4 regions of the Sphingobacterium sp. WM genome follow, and region 3 is predicted to be linked to each of the others. Evidence: riboswitches for the same ligand, from Rfam matches in the RefSeq annotation. Region 3 holds a riboswitch; each other region holds the start of a gene.

Evidence for each region. Region 3 has a riboswitch for S-adenosylmethionine ahead of metF (methylenetetrahydrofolate reductase [NAD(P)H]). Riboswitches for the same ligand answer to the same signal wherever they lie in the genome.
Region 1: it holds a riboswitch for S-adenosylmethionine, as region 3 does, so the genes downstream of both, PZ892_RS11890 (hypothetical protein) here and metF (methylenetetrahydrofolate reductase [NAD(P)H]) in region 3, are expected to answer to the same signal.
Region 2: it holds a riboswitch for S-adenosylmethionine, as region 3 does, so the genes downstream of both, metE (5-methyltetrahydropteroyltriglutamate--homocysteine S-methyltransferase) here and metF (methylenetetrahydrofolate reductase [NAD(P)H]) in region 3, are expected to answer to the same signal.
Region 4: it holds a riboswitch for S-adenosylmethionine, as region 3 does, so the genes downstream of both, PZ892_RS05725 (O-acetylhomoserine aminocarboxypropyltransferase/cysteine synthase) here and metF (methylenetetrahydrofolate reductase [NAD(P)H]) in region 3, are expected to answer to the same signal.

Annotation. Positions count from the first base shown of each region.
Region 1 is NZ_CP120709.1:2,777,370-2,782,771, forward strand. It holds gene PZ892_RS11880 (transglycosylase domain-containing protein) at 1-2,285, opposite strand, end outside; gene rpoN (RNA polymerase factor sigma-54) at 2,513-3,976, shown strand; SAM-I-IV-variant riboswitch at 4,024-4,118, shown strand; gene PZ892_RS11890 (hypothetical protein) at 4,179-4,442, shown strand; gene PZ892_RS11895 (DUF2891 domain-containing protein) at 4,504-5,402, opposite strand, start outside.
Region 2 is NZ_CP120709.1:3,492,677-3,498,078, forward strand. It holds gene PZ892_RS14930 (hypothetical protein) at 1-255, opposite strand, end outside; gene PZ892_RS14935 (HAMP domain-containing sensor histidine kinase) at 382-2,253, shown strand; gene PZ892_RS14940 (response regulator transcription factor) at 2,269-2,958, shown strand; SAM riboswitch class I at 3,193-3,291, shown strand; gene metE (5-methyltetrahydropteroyltriglutamate--homocysteine S-methyltransferase) at 3,363-5,402, shown strand, end outside.
Region 3 is NZ_CP120709.1:3,597,322-3,602,723, reverse strand. It holds gene PZ892_RS15400 (30S ribosomal protein S16) at 1-162, shown strand, start outside; gene rimM (ribosome maturation factor RimM) at 297-824, shown strand; SAM riboswitch class I at 957-1,055, shown strand; gene metF (methylenetetrahydrofolate reductase [NAD(P)H]) at 1,103-2,059, shown strand; gene PZ892_RS15385 (DUF2723 domain-containing protein) at 2,196-3,545, shown strand; gene PZ892_RS15380 (hypothetical protein) at 3,494-5,212, shown strand; gene PZ892_RS15375 (glutamine--tRNA ligase/YqeY domain fusion protein) at 5,275-5,402, opposite strand, start outside.
Region 4 is NZ_CP120709.1:1,342,654-1,348,055, reverse strand. It holds gene PZ892_RS05730 (hypothetical protein) at 1-311, shown strand, start outside; SAM riboswitch class I at 566-679, shown strand; gene PZ892_RS05725 (O-acetylhomoserine aminocarboxypropyltransferase/cysteine synthase) at 928-2,235, shown strand; gene metX (homoserine O-acetyltransferase) at 2,280-3,341, shown strand; gene PZ892_RS05715 (homoserine dehydrogenase) at 3,341-4,522, shown strand; gene PZ892_RS05710 (sigma-54 dependent transcriptional regulator) at 5,135-5,402, opposite strand, start outside.

The DNA of each region.
Region 1 (5,402 bases), 820 kb from region 3:
ACATCGGGTAAAACAATATTTGGTAATTCAGCATCCAGATTTAATCCTTCAGTGCTGCTTGTATCTTGACGAACACGAATTCGAGGTCCTGGACAATTATATTTTTTCTCGATTTCAACCTTAGGATCCGGAAACTTACCGAACGTTACGCCAAGTTCAGGATGCTTGTACATCTCCTCCATAAATAACGCATAAATTGGTAAAGCTGTTTTAGAACCTTCCCCAGTTGCCGAGCTTTTAAAATGGATACTTTGCTCGTCACATCCTACCCATACTCCAGCAACTAAATCCTTGGTTACCCCCATGTACCATCCATCGACATAATCTGAAGATGTACCGGTCTTCCCCCCAATTTGATTATTATCCTGAAATAAGTCCCACTCCCATAATGCTTGTGAGGTACCGCCAGATTCTTCAATTGTTCCTCTTAACATGTAACCCATCAACCAAGCATTTTCTTCGGTGATAGCTTGTTTGGTGGAGGTTTTAAATTCCGCCAACACTTTCCCATCCTTATCTTCGATCCTTGACACCAAAACCGGTTCAGTTCTCTTCCCTTCATTCATAAAGGTACTGTAGCCTCGCACCATTTCAAATACCGAAACATCATTAGACCCCAATCCTACCGATGGAACAGACTCTAGCTTACTATCAATACCACATTTATGAGCCATCTCAACTACCTTGTCCCAGCCCACCGTTTCGGTGATTTGAGCAGTAACCGTATTTAAAGAACGAGCCATTGCATGTCTTAGCGACATTTCACTATGAGAAAATGACCAGTCCGCATTTTTAGGTTCCCAAATTTCATGTTCACCCTTATTATTGATAAACTCAATTTTCACAGGTTTATCAGTGTATTTATCACATGGAGCCATCCCAGATTCTAATGCCGCAGCATAAGCAAATGGTTTAAACGTAGATCCAGCTTGTCTTTTAGCTTGGTTAACATGGTCAAATTTATAGTAGTCATGGTTAATACCACCAATCCATACTTTAATATCCCCATTATATGGATCCATTACCATCATTCCGGTATTTAGCATCGTTAAATAATGCTTCAAGGAGTCCATGGTGGAATAATCAACTTTTTCCATTCCATCCCAGGTAAAGACTTCCATGCTTTTTTTCTTATTCAGTTCTTCAAAAACCTTAGCTTCATCATTGAATTTTTTCATCAATGAAGCATAAATAGGAAGTTTTTTCGCATGATCTTCCAGGAAGTTAGGAATTACATTTCCTTCTTTATCGCGCCAAGGCAGATCATTCCCCCAAACATTATCCAAACGTTGTTGAAGTTCCTTCATCTTGGCTGAAACCACGGTTTCTGCAATCTTTTGCATTCTAGAGTCGATGGTGGTATAGATTTTCAAGCCACTAGTATAGATATCGATTTCATTATCTTCCGCCCACTTCTCTAACCATTTCTCGACTGCAGTTCTCAAATACGAATCATTGGAGTTTCGGATTTCCTGATTATTCAAGTTCAAACCCAAGGAGTCTTTACTCAATTTATCTACTTCTTCTTTCTTTAAATAACCCTCCTTACTCATCTGGTTTAGAACGACATTTCTACGTTGAAGGGCATTTTTAGGATTCCGGATTGGGTTATAGAGGGTTGTACCTTTGAGCATACCAACCAATACGGCAGCTTCATTGACAGAGATTTCACTTGGTAATTTATCAAAATAGCGAACAGAAGCAGATTTAATTCCGTAGGCGTTATTGCTAAAAGAAACAGTATTCAAGTACATGGTTAGGATTTCTTCCTTACTGTATTTACTTTCCAGCTTAAAGGCAGTCATCCATTCTTTATATTTGGTCACAAGTAGTCCGACCCCGGGGATTTTACCTAGGAGACCTTGAGCGTCTTTATATCGTGTTTTGTACAGGTTTTTGGCAAGTTGTTGAGTAATTGTACTGGCACCGCGGTCGCTTCCACTCAAAGTGGAGAACACCCCACCAAATAAACCAATAAAATCTACCCCATGATGTTTTCTAAAACGAACATCCTCAGTAGCAATCAGGGCATTAACAATATTAGGGGAAATACTATCGTAAGGTACAGGGTCGCGGTCCTGCTTGTAGTAACGACCAAGTAATACGGAATCGGCGGTAAATAATTCAGAAGAGACGTTTAATTCGGGCAACAATATTTCCTTCTTCGTAGGTGATGATCCGAACAATCCTAAGAAGTTTATTTGAACCGCACAAGTGAATAAGATAATAAAGTAAATAACAATCAGTGCGATACGCAAAAATTTGTTCCGGACACGTTTAAACATACGGTAAATATGAACAAAACTTTGGAAAAAATCATAGCAATTCGCTCAAAAATGAAGCTTAGAACGAAAATTAACGAAATTTAACAAATGTATTTTTTGGTTTTTAAGTAGGCTGTTTTTCCGGCATTTATATTAGCAAAAACTGTACCTAAAAATTCTTTTGTTGCTTACATTCTTATCAAATTGAATATTATTCCCTATTTTTACCTGACTTATTAATCGGGGACATGTTAAAACAAACATTACAACAAAAATTATTACAGAAACTTTCACCGCAACAAATTCAATTTATCAAATTGCTTCAGGTACCTACTGTTTCATTAGATGCACGGATCAAGGAGGAACTTGAAGAGAACCCTGCTTTGGAAGATGGAAGTTTGACTAACATGAATGAACCGGTTGAGGAGTATCCTGACAAGGATCCTGATGATGACTTCAATATGGAAGACAACAGCTATGACGATGAGTTTAGCGTGGATGAATACATACAAGAAGATGATTATAAGGACTATGGCGGTGGCTATGACCATGATGATGACGAAGGGAAAAAGGAGATTCCTATTGCCGTTCAGGATTCATTCTTTGAGAACCTACAGAATCAGCTAGACCTCTTGGCGCTATCGGACAAGGATTATGTTCTTGGTCAACAAATCATTGGCTCATTAGATGATGATGGCTACTTAAGAAGACCTATTCTATCCTTAATCGATGACCTTGCATTTTCACAGAACGTCATTGTCGAAGAAGATGAAGTTGAGGAGATGCTGAAGATTGTACAATCCTTTGATCCTCCAGGAATTGGCGCAAGAAACCTTCAGGAATGCTTAGCTATCCAATTACGTAAGAAAGACCAGACTAATCCGATCATTCAACAGGCGATGCAAGTTGTTGAGAATTATCTGGATGAATTCACCAAAAAACATTACGATAAAATCGAAAAGCAACTTGGGGTAAATTCCGAGGAGTTAAAAGAGATCGTAAATGAAATATTAAAGCTTAACCCAAAACCGGGAGACTCAGGTGCTGTTGCTGGAAAGCAATTACAGATTATTCCGGATTTCCATATTTCAAATAATGATGGTGTCCTGCACCTCACTCTTAATGGACGTAACGCCCCAGAATTAAGGGTATCCCGCTCCTACCAGGAGATGTTTGAGCATTATGAAAAAGCGGAGAAAAACGACAAAAAAATGCGTGAAGCAGTTCAATTTGTAAAACAAAAACTGGATTCAGCAAAATGGTTTATCGATGCTATCAAACAAAGACAACAAACCCTATTGAAAACCATGAACGCAATCATGGAATATCAATATGATTATTTCCTAACCGGAGATGACAGAATGCTGAAGCCAATGATTTTAAAGGACATAGCCGACAAAATCGAAATGGATATTTCAACTGTTTCGCGGGTTGCAAACTCTAAATATGTGCAAACGGAATTTGGCACATTCTTATTAAAATCATTCTTCTCCGAAGCTATTCAAACAGAATCAGGTGAAGAGGTTTCCAACAAGGAAGTCAAGAAGATTTTGGAGGAATGTATTGCAAACGAAGATAAGAGAAAGCCTTTGGCAGACGAAAAGCTGACTGAAATTCTGAAAGAAAAGGGTTATTCGATTGCACGTCGTACGGTTGCGAAATATAGGGAAGCGATGAACATCCCTGTGGCACGTCTAAGAAAAGAATTATAGAATTTTCAAAAATTTTCTTGCATAATAAAATATAATCTACTAAGTTTGTAGAGTATTCAGAATTGCGTAAGCAATACCAACCGAGTGGGAGTCACCGCGGTGGTAAATCGATACGGGCGAGCAGCCAAAATAAACGAATCTTGCAAGGTCCAATAGACGTCTCTGAATGCAATTATGGTTAAACACTTTAAACATTAATTGTATGTCCAACACAACAAAACCCTTACATCAACATTTAGTGGAGAAATTCCACCATTATTCCAACAATGAATTGGTCATTTTGAACAATGACTTGGTGAATTCCAATTGGGGAACCAACAAAACTGCCTTTAGGACTGCCCTATTGAGCACCTTGTCCAATCGCGGAATAGACCTTTCAGCAATCATCAGTACTGAAGATGGATTTACCCAAATTCAAAGAGTTCCTGTAAAATTATCTGAGAATAAACTAATTCCTATTTGTTAAAGCAATAGTAAACATTGAGATGAGAAAATAAAATTCTCATCTCAATGTTCTATTTCATAAGCTATTTATTCAATACGTTAATTGCGTACAAAGCAAATGTTCCCAACCAATGACTTCCCATATAATCATCTTCCTTGCTTAGGTTTTTAATAGAAAAATTAAAATGTTCTACCGCATTTGCTTGAAGATGTTCCAAGCTTGGATCCATTTTGGAGATTCCAGATAAACATGCAGCGCGACTATAGTTCAATCCATCCAAATGAACCAATTTTCCATCTGTTCTATCTTTTACAATTGCTGGATTCAATTCAAACTTTTGGCTGAATAAATCGGGCATAAACTCTTTCAACCAGTTCATATAAGTAGTTTTATCCATTATTTTACTCATTAGGAATGCTTCCTCCAAACATGGAGATAGGAAATCATAACCACTTGGCTCATAAGCTAAATCACAATTTCTATCAGCTTGGAATAGACGGGTAGAATTTTCTTTGATGGCTTTTATGAATTCCTCGTTCCCGACGGTATTGGCATAATCCAAGGATAAGGATAAGCTAAAGGCAGAATTATCATGTTGACCAGCTCGGATTGGGTAAACAAGTTTAGGTAGGTACTCAATATATTTTGAAACCAATAAATCGACCAAAGGTTGTAGGTTAGTTTTCCACCTTTTAGCATCCTGATCTTCCCAGTTGTACAATTCTTCCTGAAGTTTAAATAACCAAGCCCATCCATAAGTTCTTTCAAAGCTTAAATTATTCTTATCATTGAAAAAAGCTATTTCAGTGGCTACATTTTCGGCTGTGATATGATCATTCAAGACCTTTCGCATAGTCCCTTCCTTATCCAATTCAGGGAATTGCTTTAAAAGTTTAATTACCGACCAGTATCCATGTACGGAGGAGTGCCAATCAAAACAACCATAGAACACCGGTCTAAGTTTTTTAGGGGATTTCAGGT
Region 2 (5,402 bases), 100 kb from region 3:
TACACTGTCATCCATAGCCCCTTGATTTGGTGTTTGCTGCAGATTTAATTTCTTTCCTTTGTATGCATTTGGGATCTCTATGGTAGAACTTAGAGAATCAAATAATGGTATTTTGAAAGCCTTTAAACTATCCTGCTTGGATTTATCCAACTTGAGTTCCAATGGTTTCATTTTTTGAAAATTTTGATTATTTTGAGCAGAAGAAGGAAGTACCCAAATCAAAAGCAGCATGGAAATTAGGATGAAATTTTTCATAATCAGTATCTTAAGTCATAATTCTATAACAAAACAAATCCATTTCTGCTAAAAAAGCTAAAATTTCGCTGTTAAAATGTGTTAAATGAGAAAATTAGCTGTTTTCCCTTATTACTTTTGTAACAAATGAAGAAAAGAAGTATTGCATTGATTATTTGGCTGATGTCCATTGCGCTTATAGGTGTAATGGCTATGCAATATTATTTTGTGCGGGAGTCCTTTATCAAGGAGTCAAAATTATTCGATGAGGAGGTTAAAGCCTCCCTATCAGCAGTAGCCAACAAAATCGAACGCCAAGAGATCTATGATTTTGCTAGGGAACAAGAACGTCTGAATCAGGAGAAGTTTAGAATTGATCAGGAAAGAATTCAGAAGAATGAAAAAATACTAGCGCTTCAGTTAAGTTATCAGGATAGTATCAAAACCTTGCAAAGAAGAGCTTTTGCACATACGACCCACTTCAATTATCTAGAGCGTCAATTAAATCAGCAATTCCCAGCTGTCCCCATTAGTAATGAGTTCTACGAGACCTATTTACGAAGGAAAGATTATAAACATTTAGTCAGAATCACTCTAGAACAGGGGCTTACATCTGATAACACCATTGGTGAATTCACGAATGTTGAGGCCATAAAAGTTATTCCAAGGGTGGCTCAGAAGGATGATAGTACTCGGTATTTAATTCCAGTATTTTCACCTCCAGCTACGGAAGCCATTGCCTATCAAATCCGAACATTACCTCCAAGAATTGACTCGAGATCCATTGGGAAAATTGAGGAATTGGAGATCAAACTAAATAATTTAAGAAATCAGAAGTTAACAGAAGCTGCTACCCTATACGATACGATTGCTATTTTAGGTGGCAAAAAAAGCTCTGTCATTGCTGATGTGGCCATGGGTATGGAATTATCCAAAAGACCCTTGGCAGAACGTATCAATGGAAAAAAGACGGTGAAATTATTGATTCATGAGCTTTCTGAGCGCGGGATAAAATCATCCTTCGTCATGGAAATCAAGGATTTCAATAAGATGCCGGTATTTCAGGGGGTGTATCAATTCAATAACGAAGAGTTAAAGGAGGTTAGCAACCCATTGATCTATACAGCAAGATTATTCCAAGGAGACCGAGGCAATGCGCCGGGTGAATTAAGTATTCACTTCCCAAATAAAGGCGGGATTATTGCGGAAACCATGGGATATTGGTTATTCCCGACCATCTTGGCCTTGCTTGCTCTATTGATTGGATGTTTCGCTTATACCCTGAGCATTATCTTCAAGCAAAAGAAGATTTCCGAAATGAAAACGGATTTCATCAACAATATGACGCATGAGTTTAAAACTCCGGTGGCTACTATTATGATCGCGAGTGAGTCCTTGCGGGATCCGGAAATTTCGGCTGATGGCAAAAGGGTAAATAAACTCGCAAATATCATTTATGATGAGAATGTCAGATTGGGTTCTCATATTGAAAGGGTTTTGAATATTGCGCGTTTAGAAAAGGAAAACTTGAAAATTGAACGCGTCAATGTTTATATCAACTCTCTGGCGAATGCCGTTTTGGAGAGTATGCGCCTGCAAATGGATAAGGCAGAAGGAACCTTGAATATCGACTTGGCTGCAGTTAATGACTTGGTGGTTGGAGATGAACTTCACCTATCCAATGTCATGTTTAATTTGGTTGATAACGCAATTAAATACTCTCAAGAAAAACCAGAAATCACTTTCAAGACTTTTAATAGAGGGAACAACATTGTAATCTCCGTTGCAGATAAAGGAATGGGGATGACCAAGGATCAACAAGAAAAGATTTTTGATCAATTTTATAGGATTCCTACGGGAAATATTCACAACGTAAAAGGCTTTGGACTAGGCCTAAGTTATGTCAATGATATCATCAAAAGACTAAACGGCAAAATATCAGTTAAAAGCGAAAAAGATAAAGGCACACAATTTGAAGTAACTCTTCCTTTGAAGGACGCCTCCAAGGAAGTAGCATAATAAATAAAAGAAATTATGAATCAAAAGATATTATTAGCAGAAGATGATCCTAATTTGGGCGAGTTATTAAAGGATTACCTAGAACTAAAGGGTAAATTCGATGTGGTATTATGTAAGGATGGTCAAGAAGGTATGGATGCCTTCAGAAAAGAGGAATTTGATCTTTGTATCCTAGACGTCATGATGCCCAAGAAAGACGGCTTTTCATTAGGAAAGGATATTCGAAAAATAAATCAAACAGTTCCTATCATCTACGCGACAGCAAAGGGAATGATGGAAGATAAAACCCAGGCATTTGAATTGGGAGGTGATGATTATATCACCAAACCCTTCCGTGTGGAGGAATTATTGCTACGAATAAATGCCTTGCTCAAAAGAGCATCGAAAGATAAAGAAGAAGAAGTTTCTGATAAATTTGAAATCGGTGATTACTTCTTCGATTATACAAGTCAGATTATTTCATTCAAGGGACAACAGCAAAAGCTTTCAACCAAAGAAGCCGAATTACTACGTCTTTTATGTTTGAAAAAGAACGATGTATTGACCCGAGAGGAAGCATTGATCAAGATCTGGCATGATGACAATTACTTTACCGGAAGAAGTATGGATGTTTTTTTAAGTAAGTTAAGAAAATATTTGAAGGAAGATCCGAATGTAGAGATTGTGAATGTCCATGGTAAAGGATATAAATTATTAGTGAGTTAATATCAGATTTTTGGGAAGAGTTCTTCTCAGAATGATTACAAAAATAAAATGAATAGGGACAAAATTAATTTTGTCCCTATTTTTTTGGTATTCCCTCTACACTATTGCTTTAGGCCAGATTATTATAGAATGGAGACATATTAAAATGGCTAATAATTTGTTTTTACTGGGGAGAAATCTCTGGTCACAAATCTTTTTTTTGCAAAATATAAATCTTATCCATAACTTAGCCACCGCTTATAGAGAAAGGCAGAGGGACTAGACCCGATGAAGCCTTAGCAACCTGTCCCTTGACAAGGTGCTACATTCTACCCCGATTGGGAAAGATAAGCTGGTTACAGGTACCTTAGTAGCCTTCTCTTAGCAAAGACTTTTTGAAACATTTTAATTTAGTAGAGATCTATATGCTATTAACAAACAATTTAGGCTACCCACGTGTGGGTGCATTCCGTGAACTGAAGAAAGCTAATGAAGCTTACTGGGCAAAGAAAATCAGCGCGGAAGAATTATTGCAGGCTGGACTGAAAATCCGTGAAAGCAATTGGAAGACTCAAAAGGATGCTGGTATCGAATTGATCCCATCAAATGATTTTTCTTTTTATGACCAAGTCCTTGACTTATCATTAACTGTTGGAGCAATTCCTGCTCGTTACAACTCCCTTTTAAACAAAATCGATCGCCAATATAACTTAGATTTATATTTCGCGATGGCACGTGGTTTCCAAGAAGATGGTGTTGATGTAACTGCTATGGAAATGACAAAGTGGTTTGATACCAACTACCACTATATCGTTCCTGAATTCGTAAAAGATCAAGAATTCAAACTTACTTCAGAGAAATTCTTAAGTGAATACAATGAAGCAAAACAATCAGGCATTGAAACAAAACCTGTTCTGATTGGTCCAATTTCTTACTTATTATTAGGTAAAGAAAAAGAAGCTGGTTTTAACCGCATCGATCTTATCGACAAATTACTTCCTGTATACGAAGAGATCCTTGGAAAACTTGCTGATGCTGGCGCACAATATGTACAAATCGATGAGCCTTTCTTGGCATTAGATATCGATGATGCTACAAAAGCACTTTACGGAAAAGTATTCGAAAAGTTAGCTGCAGCTGCTAAAGGCATCAAATTAATCGTTGCTACTTACTTCGAGGCATTAGGAAACAACGAAGATATCGCTGTAAACCTTCCTGTGCATGCGTTACACCTTGACTTAGTTCGTGGTGAAAACCAACTTGACACTATATTATCCAAAGTTCCTGCATCATTAACTCTTTCATTAGGAGTTGTTGAAGGCCGTAACATTTGGAAAAATGACTATGAAAACTCATTGAAAAAAATCAAACAAGCCGTTGATGCTTTAGGAAAAGACCGTGTTTGGGTTGCTCCTTCTTCATCATTATTGCATGTTCCATTTGATTTAGACAATGAAAACAATGAAGAATCTTTACCTGCTGAAGTGAAAAACTGGTTAGCATTCGCTAAACAAAAATTAGCTGAAGTAAAAGACTTAGCAGTATTAGCTGAGGGTGAAGTAGATGCGGAAACTCAAAAACGTTTTGAAGCAAACAAAGATGCTGCTGAAAGCCGTCGTACTTCTCCATTGATCCACAAACCAGAAGTAAAAAACAGAGTTAGCAACATCACTGATGAAGATGCTAAACGTACTTCTACTTTCAATGCTCGTAAAGAAGCTCAACAAGCTAAATTCAACCTTCCTGGATTTGCAACTACAACAATCGGTTCATTCCCACAAACGAAAGATGTTCGTAAATGGAGAGCTGACTTGAAAAAAGGTGCTATTTCTCAAGAGGAATACGATAAAGAAATCGCTGCTGAAACTGAAAGAACTATTCGTTTACAAGAAGATCTAGACATCGATGTATTAGTACATGGTGAGTTCGAACGTAATGACATGGTTGAGTATTTCGGTGAGCAATTAGCTGGATACGCATTCACGCAAAATGGATGGGTTCAATCATACGGTTCTCGTTGTGTAAAACCTCCAATTATTTTTGGTGATGTTTACCGTCCTGAAGACATGACTGTTCGTTGGTCTGCATATGCGCAATCATTGACTAACCGTCCTGTAAAAGGAATGTTGACAGGTCCAGTTACGATTTTACAATGGTCATTCGTACGTAACGACCAACCTCGTTCAACAACAACTTACCAAATTGCATTAGCAATCTTGGATGAAGTTCAAGCATTGGAAAAAGCAGGTATCAAAATCATCCAAATTGATGAGCCGGCAATTCGTGAGGGTCTTCCATTACGTAAAGCTGATCAGCAAGAATACTTGGATTGGGCAGTTCGTGCATTCCGTGTTTCTTCTTCAAATGTTGATGATGATACGCAGATCCACACACACATGTGTTACTCTGAATTCAACGATATTATCCAAGATATCGCAGCAATGGATGCCGATGTAATTACCATT
Region 3 (5,402 bases):
GAAGAAACTAAGAAAGCTGCTTTAGCTGCTGAAGCTAAGAAAAAAGAAGACAGAGCTGCTGCTATCGCTGCTAAAAATGCTCCTGTTGCTGAAGAAACAGCTACAGAAGAGGCAGAAGAAGCTGCTGAAGCTACTGAAAACACTGAAGAAACTGAAGGATAATCTCTTCATAAAGTATTCAAATTGGCCGGACCATTCTATGTTCCGGCTTTTTTGTGCCTGAGGAGCAAATAATATCTATTCCCAAACCGATGAAAGGAAAAGTTTTCCGTATTTTTGACGATTAATTTTATAGTATGACAAAGGATCAATGTTTTTATATCGGTTATGTCAGTAAAACCCGAGGATTGAAGGGCGAGCTGCAATTGTTTTTTGAATTTGATAACTATATGGACCTTGATCTGGATGTAGTTTTCTTGGAAATGGACAAGAAATTGGTTCCTTTCTTTGTGGAGAAAATTAAAATGCAGAATAACAGTACTGCCTATGTCAACTTTGAGGATATTGACCATATTGACAAAGCTCAACCTTTGTTAAGAAAGCAAATCTATCTTCCTAACGATAAAATGCCAGTTCGTGACCCGGATGATTTTACCTATCATGATTTAGTGGGTTATCTGGCGATCGAAGAGGATGAAGGTGAGTTGGGGGAAATTACCCATGTTCAAGAGATGCCGCAGCAGTTTATTGCAACCGTCAATATTGATGGACAAGATGCGATGTTTCCTTTAAATGAGGATTTTATCGTTGGAATAGATCCTGAAGAAAAGATCATAGTCTTGAATTTGCCAGAAGGCTTGATTGATATGTACTTGGAGCAATAAGGATTATTATGACTAAAATATTATTGAAAAAGGATGCTGAAAAGCGTCCTTTTTCTGTTTATCATCAGGCTGTTCAAGAAAGTTTTTTGGTAAAGATTTTGAGATTAACTTGCTATTCACGATATTAGCCCTCGCTTATAGAGAAAGGCAGAGGGACTAGACCCGCTGAAGCCTTAGCAACCTGACACCAGTCAAGGTGCTACATTCTACCCCAAATGGGAAAGATAAGCCAAAGAATCAGTATTCACTGTGTTCTCTCTAAGCCTTAATATATTTTTATGAAAATCGTAGATCATATCAAAAACGCTAAAGGCAGAACCTTATATTCTTTTGAGCTGTTACCACCTGCAAAGGGACAGGGAATTCAAAGTATCTTCAAAACCATGGATGAACTAATGGAATTCAAACCGCCCTTTATTGATGTGACCTATCATCGTGAAGATTACTTGTATAAACAACATGCCAGTGGTCTATTAGAAAGGGTTGCTTACCGTAAAAGACCTGGAACCGTTGCTATTTGTGCCGCAATCATGAGTAAGTATAAAGTGGATGCTGTTCCACATTTAATCTGTGGTGGCTTTACGAAAGAAGAAACAGAAAATGCTTTAATCGACCTGAATTTCTTGGGAATTGATAATGTTTTGGTGCTTAGAGGGGATGCTAGAAAAGGGGATGCAGATTTTATTCCTACGGTTGGTGGTCATGCATATGCTACGGACTTATTGCAACAAGTTGTGGATATGAATCAAGGGAGTTACCTGCATGAGGATATTGGTTCTTCGGAAAAAACGGATTTCTGTATCGGTGTTGCTGGCTATCCTGAGAAGCATTTTGAGTCACCAAACTTTAATACCGACTTTAAATGGTTGAAAAAGAAGGTGGAAATGGGTGCAGAGTTCATTGTAACCCAGATGTTTTTTAATGTTGAGAAATATAAGGAGTTTGTGAACAAATGCCGTGAAAATGATATTCATGTTCCGATTATTCCGGGATTGAAACCACTGACCAGCAAAAAGCAGTTAATTACCTTGCCACGTATTTTCCATTTGGATATCCCAGAAGATTTAAGTGATGCGGTTGAGGCTTGTAAAACCAATGCTGATGTTCGTCAAGTTGGGGAAGAGTGGTTGGTTCAGCAATGTAAAGAATTGATTGATTTTGGTGTGCCGGTATTGCATTTTTATACCATGAGTAATCCTGGACCCACAAAAAATATCGTAGAAAAACTAGTTTAATAGACTATAAAACTTAGAAATTAAAAGACGAATGCAAAGCATTCGTCTTTTTTATTGCCCTGTGTTAAAATATGTTAACGGCAATTTTTACTGTTTCTAGTTTCTTATTTTTAAGTATCTATTTATACCTATTTCTATGAATTATAATAAAATCAACAATCTTCTAGGCTGGCTTTGTGGATTCATTGCTTTTCTCGTTTATTTTATGACGGTAGACCAAACGACAAGCTGGTGGGATACGGGTGAATTTATCGCGGCATCGGATAAGCTTGAAATTGTCCATCAGCCTGGGGCACCTTTATTTCTTTTGATTCAAAACATCTTTTCAAATTTGGCTTTTGGGAATAAGGAATTGGTTGCTTATTGGATGAATATTGGAGCGGCCATTTGTTCTGCCCTGACTATTGTCTTTCTATTTTGGACCATTACTGCTTTGGCCAGAAAATTACTGATTGGGAAGAATGAAGGAAATAAACTTCAATTTATTCAGATCTTTGCAGCAGGAATCGTAGGCTCATTGGCCTACAGTTTTACCGATTCATTTTGGTATTCAGCCGTAGAGTCCGAGGTATATGCCATGTCTTCTTTATGTACCGCGATCGTATTTTGGTTAGCGCTGAAGTGGGAGAGAAGGGCAGATGAACCGGATTCAAATAAATGGTTGTTATTGATCGCCTATGTAATGGGACTTTCAATTGGGGTTCATCTACTGAATTTATTGACCATTCCTGCATTGGCATTGTTGGTTTACTTCCGAAAATCTAAGCAGGTTACCTGGGGTGGTGCTGCCAAAACATTAGGTTGGGGAGTGTTAATTCTAGCATTTATCCTTTGGGGAGTTATCCAATATTCCGTAAAAATTGCCTCTCAATTTGACCTTTTCTTTGTCAATTCACTAGGATTGCCATTTGGTTCGGGAATAATATTCTTTGTGTTATTGTTGGTTACAGGCGCTGTTTTTGGGATTGTATACTCCATTAAAAGAAATAAACCGATTTTGAACCTCCTAATCCTTGGAACTTGTCTTGTGTTTTTTGGGTTTACCTCCTTTAGCATGTTATTAATTCGTTCACAAACGAATATTACATTGAATAATAATGATCCTGATAATGTTTTTTCTTTTTTAGGCTACCTGAGCCGGGAGCAATATCAATCAGAACCTCTTTTTAAAGGTCCGACCTTTAATTCTCAAATTACTGATGTGATTCCCTCTGTAGGATACAGAAAAGATGAAACAAAATATAGTAAGTTTGAGAATTTTAAAGGGTATGAATATAATAAGGAAGTCCTATTTCCAAGGTTGTATAGTTCCAAGCACGCATCTTTCTACAAGCAATATCTGCATTTAGCGGATGGGGAAGATCCGACTTTCCTGGATAATATGAAGTTCTTTTTCAATTATCAGGTGGGACATATGTACTCGCGATACTTCATGTGGAATTTTGTAGGAAGACAGAGAATGATGTACCTAGTCAAGGTGAATTGACCGCAGGAAATTGGATCTCGGGAATTAATTTTATGGATGAATTGCGACTTCCCGGTGTGAATTCCATTTCCGACAGCATGCGGAAAGACCCAAGTAGAAATACCTATTTCTTTTTACCCTTATTGTTGGGGATTGCAGGCCTGATCTGGCAAGCAAAACGGAATCAGCAAGATGCAACCATTGTGGGGCTTCTGTTCTTCTTTACTGGTCTTGCCATAGTTTTATATTTAAACCAGACGCCATTGCAACCAAGAGAACGAGATTACTCTTATGCGGGTTCATTCCATGTTTTTGCTATTTGGATAGGCTTGGGTGTTCTCGGTATCATTGATTTCTTGAAGAAAAGATGTAAGGCTTCAATGAAAGTAATAACCTATTCATCGGTTGCATTTTCAATGTTTGCTGGACCGGTCTTGTTGATCAAGGAAAATTGGAATGATCATGACCGTTCTGGTCGAAGAATGTCAAGGGAAGTCGCTCTGAACACCTTGAACTCATGTGAACCCAATGCTATACTTTTCACCTATGCCGATAATGATACCTTTCCTTTATGGTATTTACAAGAGGTAGAAGGAGTTCGGACTGATGTTAGAGTACTCAATTATGGCTATTTAGCCTCTGATTGGTATGTCAAACAAGCTTTGGAAGATGTCAATCAATCTAAGGCCTTGCCGATTGGATTTGATTTTGATAAGGTGAAGAAGGGAGTTCGGGATGTGATTCAAGTGGTGGATTTGGGCATTGAAGGCTATTCGGATGTTGAAGAATTATTGGCTGTTATGCTTTCGGATGATAATAAAAATAAATTGCAAACCAATTCAGGGGAGTTTATTAATGTAATGCCTAATAAAAAGTTGCAACTCAAGATCAATAAGGAGAAGGCTCTTGAAAATGCTAACATACCTGCAGAATGGCAAGAATATATTCCTGAATATATACAATGGGAATTGAAGGATAATATGGTCACGAGAGCGGATCTAAGTTTAATGTCCATTCTGGTAAATAATGAATGGAAGAGACCCGTATATTTTGTTTCCATTAGTGCGCCAATAATTTCAATGGGAATGGAAAAATATCTGGCATCAGAAGGTTTGGTCAGCAAATTAATGCCGGTCGACATGGGGCAATCATCAAATGGCTCAGGGTTAATCAATGCCGATAAGATTTATGATAATGCAATCAATAAATTCCAATGGTCGAATATAAATAGTTTAGAACATTTTGATGTAGACTCCAACCAGTATTATGAAAATTGGATTTTTCCAAATGTGTATACGGACGGAATGCAGGCCTTACTAAATCAAGGCAAGATGAAGGAGGCAAAGGCATTGGCATTGCAAGCCTATGATTTCCAACCTAAAGAAACCAAAAGCATGCGCCAAGCCTACTACAACTCTGTCCTTTTGGATACACTGGTCAAAGTAAAAGAAGTGGATAGAGCAAAATTATTGGCAGGTAAGCAATTGAAGGCGATCCAAGAAAATTTGGATTATCAATTAGCGATATATGAAAAGGTATCTTCCGGTTATGATCAGATAGCGATTCAACTCGGTTTGTTTGCTTTGGATCAATATGTACCAATCCTAAAAGAATTGGGGGATGAGAAACTCCTTGCTGAAGCCAGCAGAATGGATAAAAAGTATAAGAGCATTTGGATGAAGAGTTAATCCAAAAACATAAAAAGGTCGGAAGAGAATTCTTCCGACCTTTTTTGTAAGCGAATGCTTTATTATTTTTTAGATTCTTTAGCCCAAGAATCTTTTAATGTTACTGTTCTGTTGAATACTAACTTATCTGCTGTCGTATTTCTACTATCCAAATTAAAGTATCCTAATCGGATAAATTGATAACCTTTCC
Region 4 (5,402 bases), 2.1 Mb from region 3:
TATTTGGTGAAGGTGTTAAATCTGGAGTTCTTAATTACGCAGTGAAAAAAGGAAATCTATTTAAGACCTACGAGGGAAAACTTATCCAAGAGGGAATTCGTTCGCAAAAAACTGGTACAGGATTATCGAGCAATGAATTTGAATTCTCCATTGAAAGTGATTCTGTATTTCATGAGTTAGAATTAAATAGCGGAAAGGCATTTGATTTACACTACAAGGAGTATCACGGGGTTCTTCCATGGCGAGGAAATACGCGATATGTAGTGGACAAGATCATCCAAATGCGTGATGCTAAACCAAATAGCTTTTAAAAGCATTTAATGCCAAGACCAGGCATTGGAGCTTCAATTAATGAGATGGAATATTTCAATCATTAATTGAAGCTCTTTTTATTTGGCATTCCACACTAAAATTAACCCTTACTTATTTCCTTGAAGAACATGCTTTTAGCAGGTTTTCAACAATCTTTTTTGAAAAAGATTGCAAAATTAAATTTCGTGAACTATATTTGCGGAGTACTTCGATAGTGGTACGCTAATCATTACCTCTCTAAAAAGATGGTCTTGATTTATAAAGAAGTGGCGAGAGACTGGCTCAATGACCCACTGGCAACCTTCAATAAGAATTGAAAAGGTGCCAATTCCTGTCCGAGGCAATAAAGCCCAGGAGCATATAAATGAAATAGACTATGACTTCAAAATTTTCAAAATCGGAATTATTGTATCTTGTTGGAAAACCAGCAAAGAATCAACTTATTCAATTTATTTCTTCTTGTATTGCGGGTGCTGCACGAATGCGATAGCCGTCTGTAGATTTCTACACGATAGGTATTTATCGTGCGGGGAATCATGTAGTCGGCCAAATCATCAAGCAATCAAGGGATAAAAAAAATCATTCAATTTACTAACATCTATAATCAACATAAAAATGTCGGAAAACAAAAATCTTAAATTTGAAACATTGCAAGTACATGCAGGACAAGAAGTAGACCCTACAACTGGTTCAAGAGCATTACCTATATACCAAACCTCATCATACGTTTTTGAAAATGCAGAACATGGTGCAAACCTATTCGCATTAAAGCAATTCGGAAACATCTATACCCGGATCATGAATCCTACGACGGATGTTTTTGAAAAACGCATTGCAGCCTTAGAAGGCGGTGTTGCAGCACTAGCTGTTGCATCAGGCCAGGCAGCTCAATTTATTGCATTGACAAATATCCTTGAAGCAGGTGAAAACTTTGTTTCAGGAGCTAACTTATATGGTGGTACTTATAACCAATTCAAAGTATCATTCAAAAGATTAGGTATCGAAGCTCGATTTGCTGAAGAATCAGATGCTGATAAAATCGAAGCCTTGATCGACGATAAGACCAAAGCGATCTACGTAGAAACCATTGGTAACCCAAGCTATAATATTCCTGACTTTGAGCGCATTGCTTCCGTTGCGAAGAAACATGACTTACCATTGATCGTGGATAATACATTTGGTGCAGGAGGTTATTTGTTCAAACCTTTGGAACATGGTGCAAACGTTGTAGTAGAATCAGCAACCAAATGGATTGGTGGACATGGTACAAGTATCGGTGGTGTTATTATCGATGGTGGTAACTACAACTGGGGTAATGGTAAATTCAAGCAATTTTCAGAACCATCAGAAGGTTATCATGGTTTAGTATTTTCAGATGTATTTGGCGAAGATGGTCCATTTGGAAACATCCAATTTGCTATCCGTGCGAGAGTTGAAGGATTGAGAGATTTCGGCCCTGCCCTATCTCCATTTAATTCATTTTTATTGGTTCAAGGTTTAGAGACTTTATCATTAAGAGTTCAACGTCATGTGGACAATACTTTAGAAATCGCACAATGGTTAGATGCGCATCCACAAGTGGAGCATGTAAGCTATCCAGGTTTGAAAAACCATCCATATCATCAAAATGCTCAGAAATATTTGAAAAATGGATATGGGGCGGTTCTTTCATTTACAGTAAAAGGTGGAGTTGATAAAGCTAATGAGTTTATTGATTCGTTGGAATTGATTAGCCATCTGGCGAATGTTGGGGATGCGAAGACATTGATCATTCACCCAGCAGCAACCACCCACCAACAATTAAGTGCTGAGGCACAGAAAAAAGCAGGTGTAGAACCAGGTCAATTGAGATTGTCAGTTGGTATTGAACATATTGATGACATTAAAGCTGATCTAGCACAAGCATTTGACAAAATTAAATAAGGGGGGCCTTATTTAATTTTTATGGAGGAAGATAATTTAATAGAATGAGTGTAAAGACTTTCGGATATAGCCAAGACTTCGAATTAGAAAGCGGGAAAAAACTGGCAAATCTACAGATAGCTTACCATAGTTATGGAGAGCTAAACGAAGATAAATCCAATGTGATATGGGTTTGTCATGCTTTGACTGCTAATTCAGATGTATTTGACTGGTGGCCAGGATTATTTGGCGAGCATGAGTTATTCAATGATAAAGATTATTTTATTATTTGTGCCAATGTATTGGGTTCACATTATGGAACGACGAATCCCTTATCCATTGACCCCAATACAAACCTGCCCTATTATTCAGACTTTCCACAGTTCACCATTCGTGATATCGTAAAAGCCCATCAATTGCTGGCAGACCATTTAGGGATAAATGAAATAAACACTTTGATCGGTGGATCCTTAGGTGGGCAGCAGGCATTGGAATGGACGGTTGCAAAAACTATTAAAATCCATAACCTGATAGCCATCGGAACCAATGCGTTCTTTTCTCCATGGGGCATTGCATTTAATGAGAGTCAACGACTGGCAATTGAGGCAGATTCAACCTTTACTGAAAAAAGAGACGATGCTGGTATGAAAGGCTTAAAAGCCGCACGCAGCATGGCCTTATTATCTTATCGAACATACAATGCCTATGGCACCACGCAGGTAGAGTCTGACCATGATAAGACGGATGCCTATAAAGCATCTTCCTATCAATCCTACCAAGGCGATAAATTGGTGAGAAGATTCAATGCATTCTCCTACTGGTATCTGACCAAAGCCATGGACAGTCATCATTTGGGAAGAAGTAGAGGCCAGGTAGAACAAGTTTTACAATCCATCGAAGGAGTTAATGCCCTAATCATAGGAATTCCTTCGGATGTTCTCTTTCCGCCACAGGAACAAGAATTTATTGCTAAAAACATTCCACATGCAGAGTACTATGAACTACACTCCTTTTTTGGACATGATGGATTCTTGATTGAAACAAAAACCCTAACTCAAGTCATTGGAAACTTTCTTGAGAAAAATAATACAAAAGCAGAAAATCACTTAAATTTAATTAAAGAATAATGAGTAAGAAACTTACCATCGGGATGTTTGGATTTGGTGTGGTGGGACAAGGTTTATACGATATCATAAAAACAAAGAACCTAAACTTAGAGATTAAGAAATTCGTAATCAAGAATGCAGACAAGAAAAGGACATTGCCTGCAGAGTTATTCACTACAGATGCCAATGCGATTTTAAATGACCCAGAAATCAATACGGTAGTTGAATTAATTGATGATGCGGAAGCTGCTTTTGAAATTACAAAAAGAGCGCTGACAAGCGGAAAAAATGTAGTTTCAGCCAATAAGAAAATGATTGCAACCCATTTGGAAGAATTAACGGAGATTCAAAATCAACATGGGACTTCCCTATTGTATGAAGGAGCTGTTTGTGGAAGTATTCCAATCATCCGGAATTTAGAGGAGTATTATGACAATGAGCTGTTGCACTCTGTGAGTGGTATTTTCAACGGTTCATCAAACTATATCCTATCCAAGATCTTCAATGAAAATCAAAGCTATGATGCAGCATTGAAGAAAGCACAGGAATTGGGATTCGCAGAAACTGACCCAACCTTGGACGTGGGAGGATATGATCCAAAATATAAATTGGCTATCGTGGCATCACATGCTTACGGAATCTACATCAACCCGGATGAAATCCTTAATTTAGGTATTGACACCTTAGGAGATGCAGATATTCGCTATGCAAGGGAGAAGAATTATAAAATCAAATTGATTCCATTGGCGAAGGAAATTTCCAACAATAAAGTAGTTCTTTATGTGCTTCCGAAATTTATTTCAAAAGGCAATATCCTACAAAATGTTGAGAATGAGTACAACGGAGTATTGGTAAAAGCAGCCTTTGCAGATGAGCAATTCTTCTATGGTAAAGGTGCTGGCGGTCATCCTACAGGATCAGCGGTTCTATCCGATATCGCGGCCCTGAGATATGATTATAAATACGAGTATAAAAAACATTTAGAGGCACAGCAAGTAAGCTACTCAACGGATTATAGTTTTAAAGTTTATTTCCGTTACGAGGATGAGGATGTATTGGAAAACATTGAATTCAGCAGTATTTCAGAGCGTTTTTACAGTGATGATCATAAATACGTAATTGGGACAATCAACCTACAGGAAATTATTGCAAAACGTGAAATTATCCATCAACAAGGTAATTTCTTAGCAGAGATTCTATAAATTCCATTTTAAATTAAAATAGAAAGTGTTTTTCCTTAATTGGATTAACACTTTTTTATTTTTAGAGGCTAAACCTCTCTATTTTAGGGATAAAATTATTTGAGAGTAAAAATCTTCAACAATATTATTTTATTTATAAACGGGAAATTAATGGCTGCCTAAAAAGTAGGACAATAAATTGAAATTTAGACTAGGAAGTAAAAAATTTTTTACGATATTAGCTAATATTCCCCTACCTAGAGTAACATTCTTATTACATAGTAGTTTTTTGGCATTTAATAGGTTAAATATCTGTTAATACATTTGCTTTGTCATGGTTTTTGCTTTATATTATCAAATATTTATTATATAAACTTAAAAATCAAGGTGATCATGAGAAAGTGGAATGTGTTAGTACTACTAAATGCAGTATCTATTGGTTTGTTTGCACAAGACGGAACCAAAACTAGCACGAGCGAGGGATCTGCATTAACGTATGTAATTATCGGAATTATTGTTTTGACAGTAGCTATTTATATGTTATATAGCCGTCAAAAGAGAAAGTTTAACGATTAAAAACGTATTTAAAATACGAATAATAAAAAAGGCCTGATTTCATCAGGCCTTTTTTGATTAATCTCTTTTAAGTCCAAATTTTTCAATTTTACTATAAAGATGACTACGTTGAATATCTAAATCATCTGCAGTTTTGGATACATTCCAATTGTTTCTTTCCAACTTATATTTAATGAATTCACATTCAGAGAAGTCTTTGAAGTCTTGGAAGGAAGTAAATTGTTCCATATCAAAACCATTGGAGTTATGATTGGAGGAATGGTTATTTGAAGCTGCCGGTCCACCTGGGTTAGCAAATTTCAATACATCTTCTTCGGTGATTTTC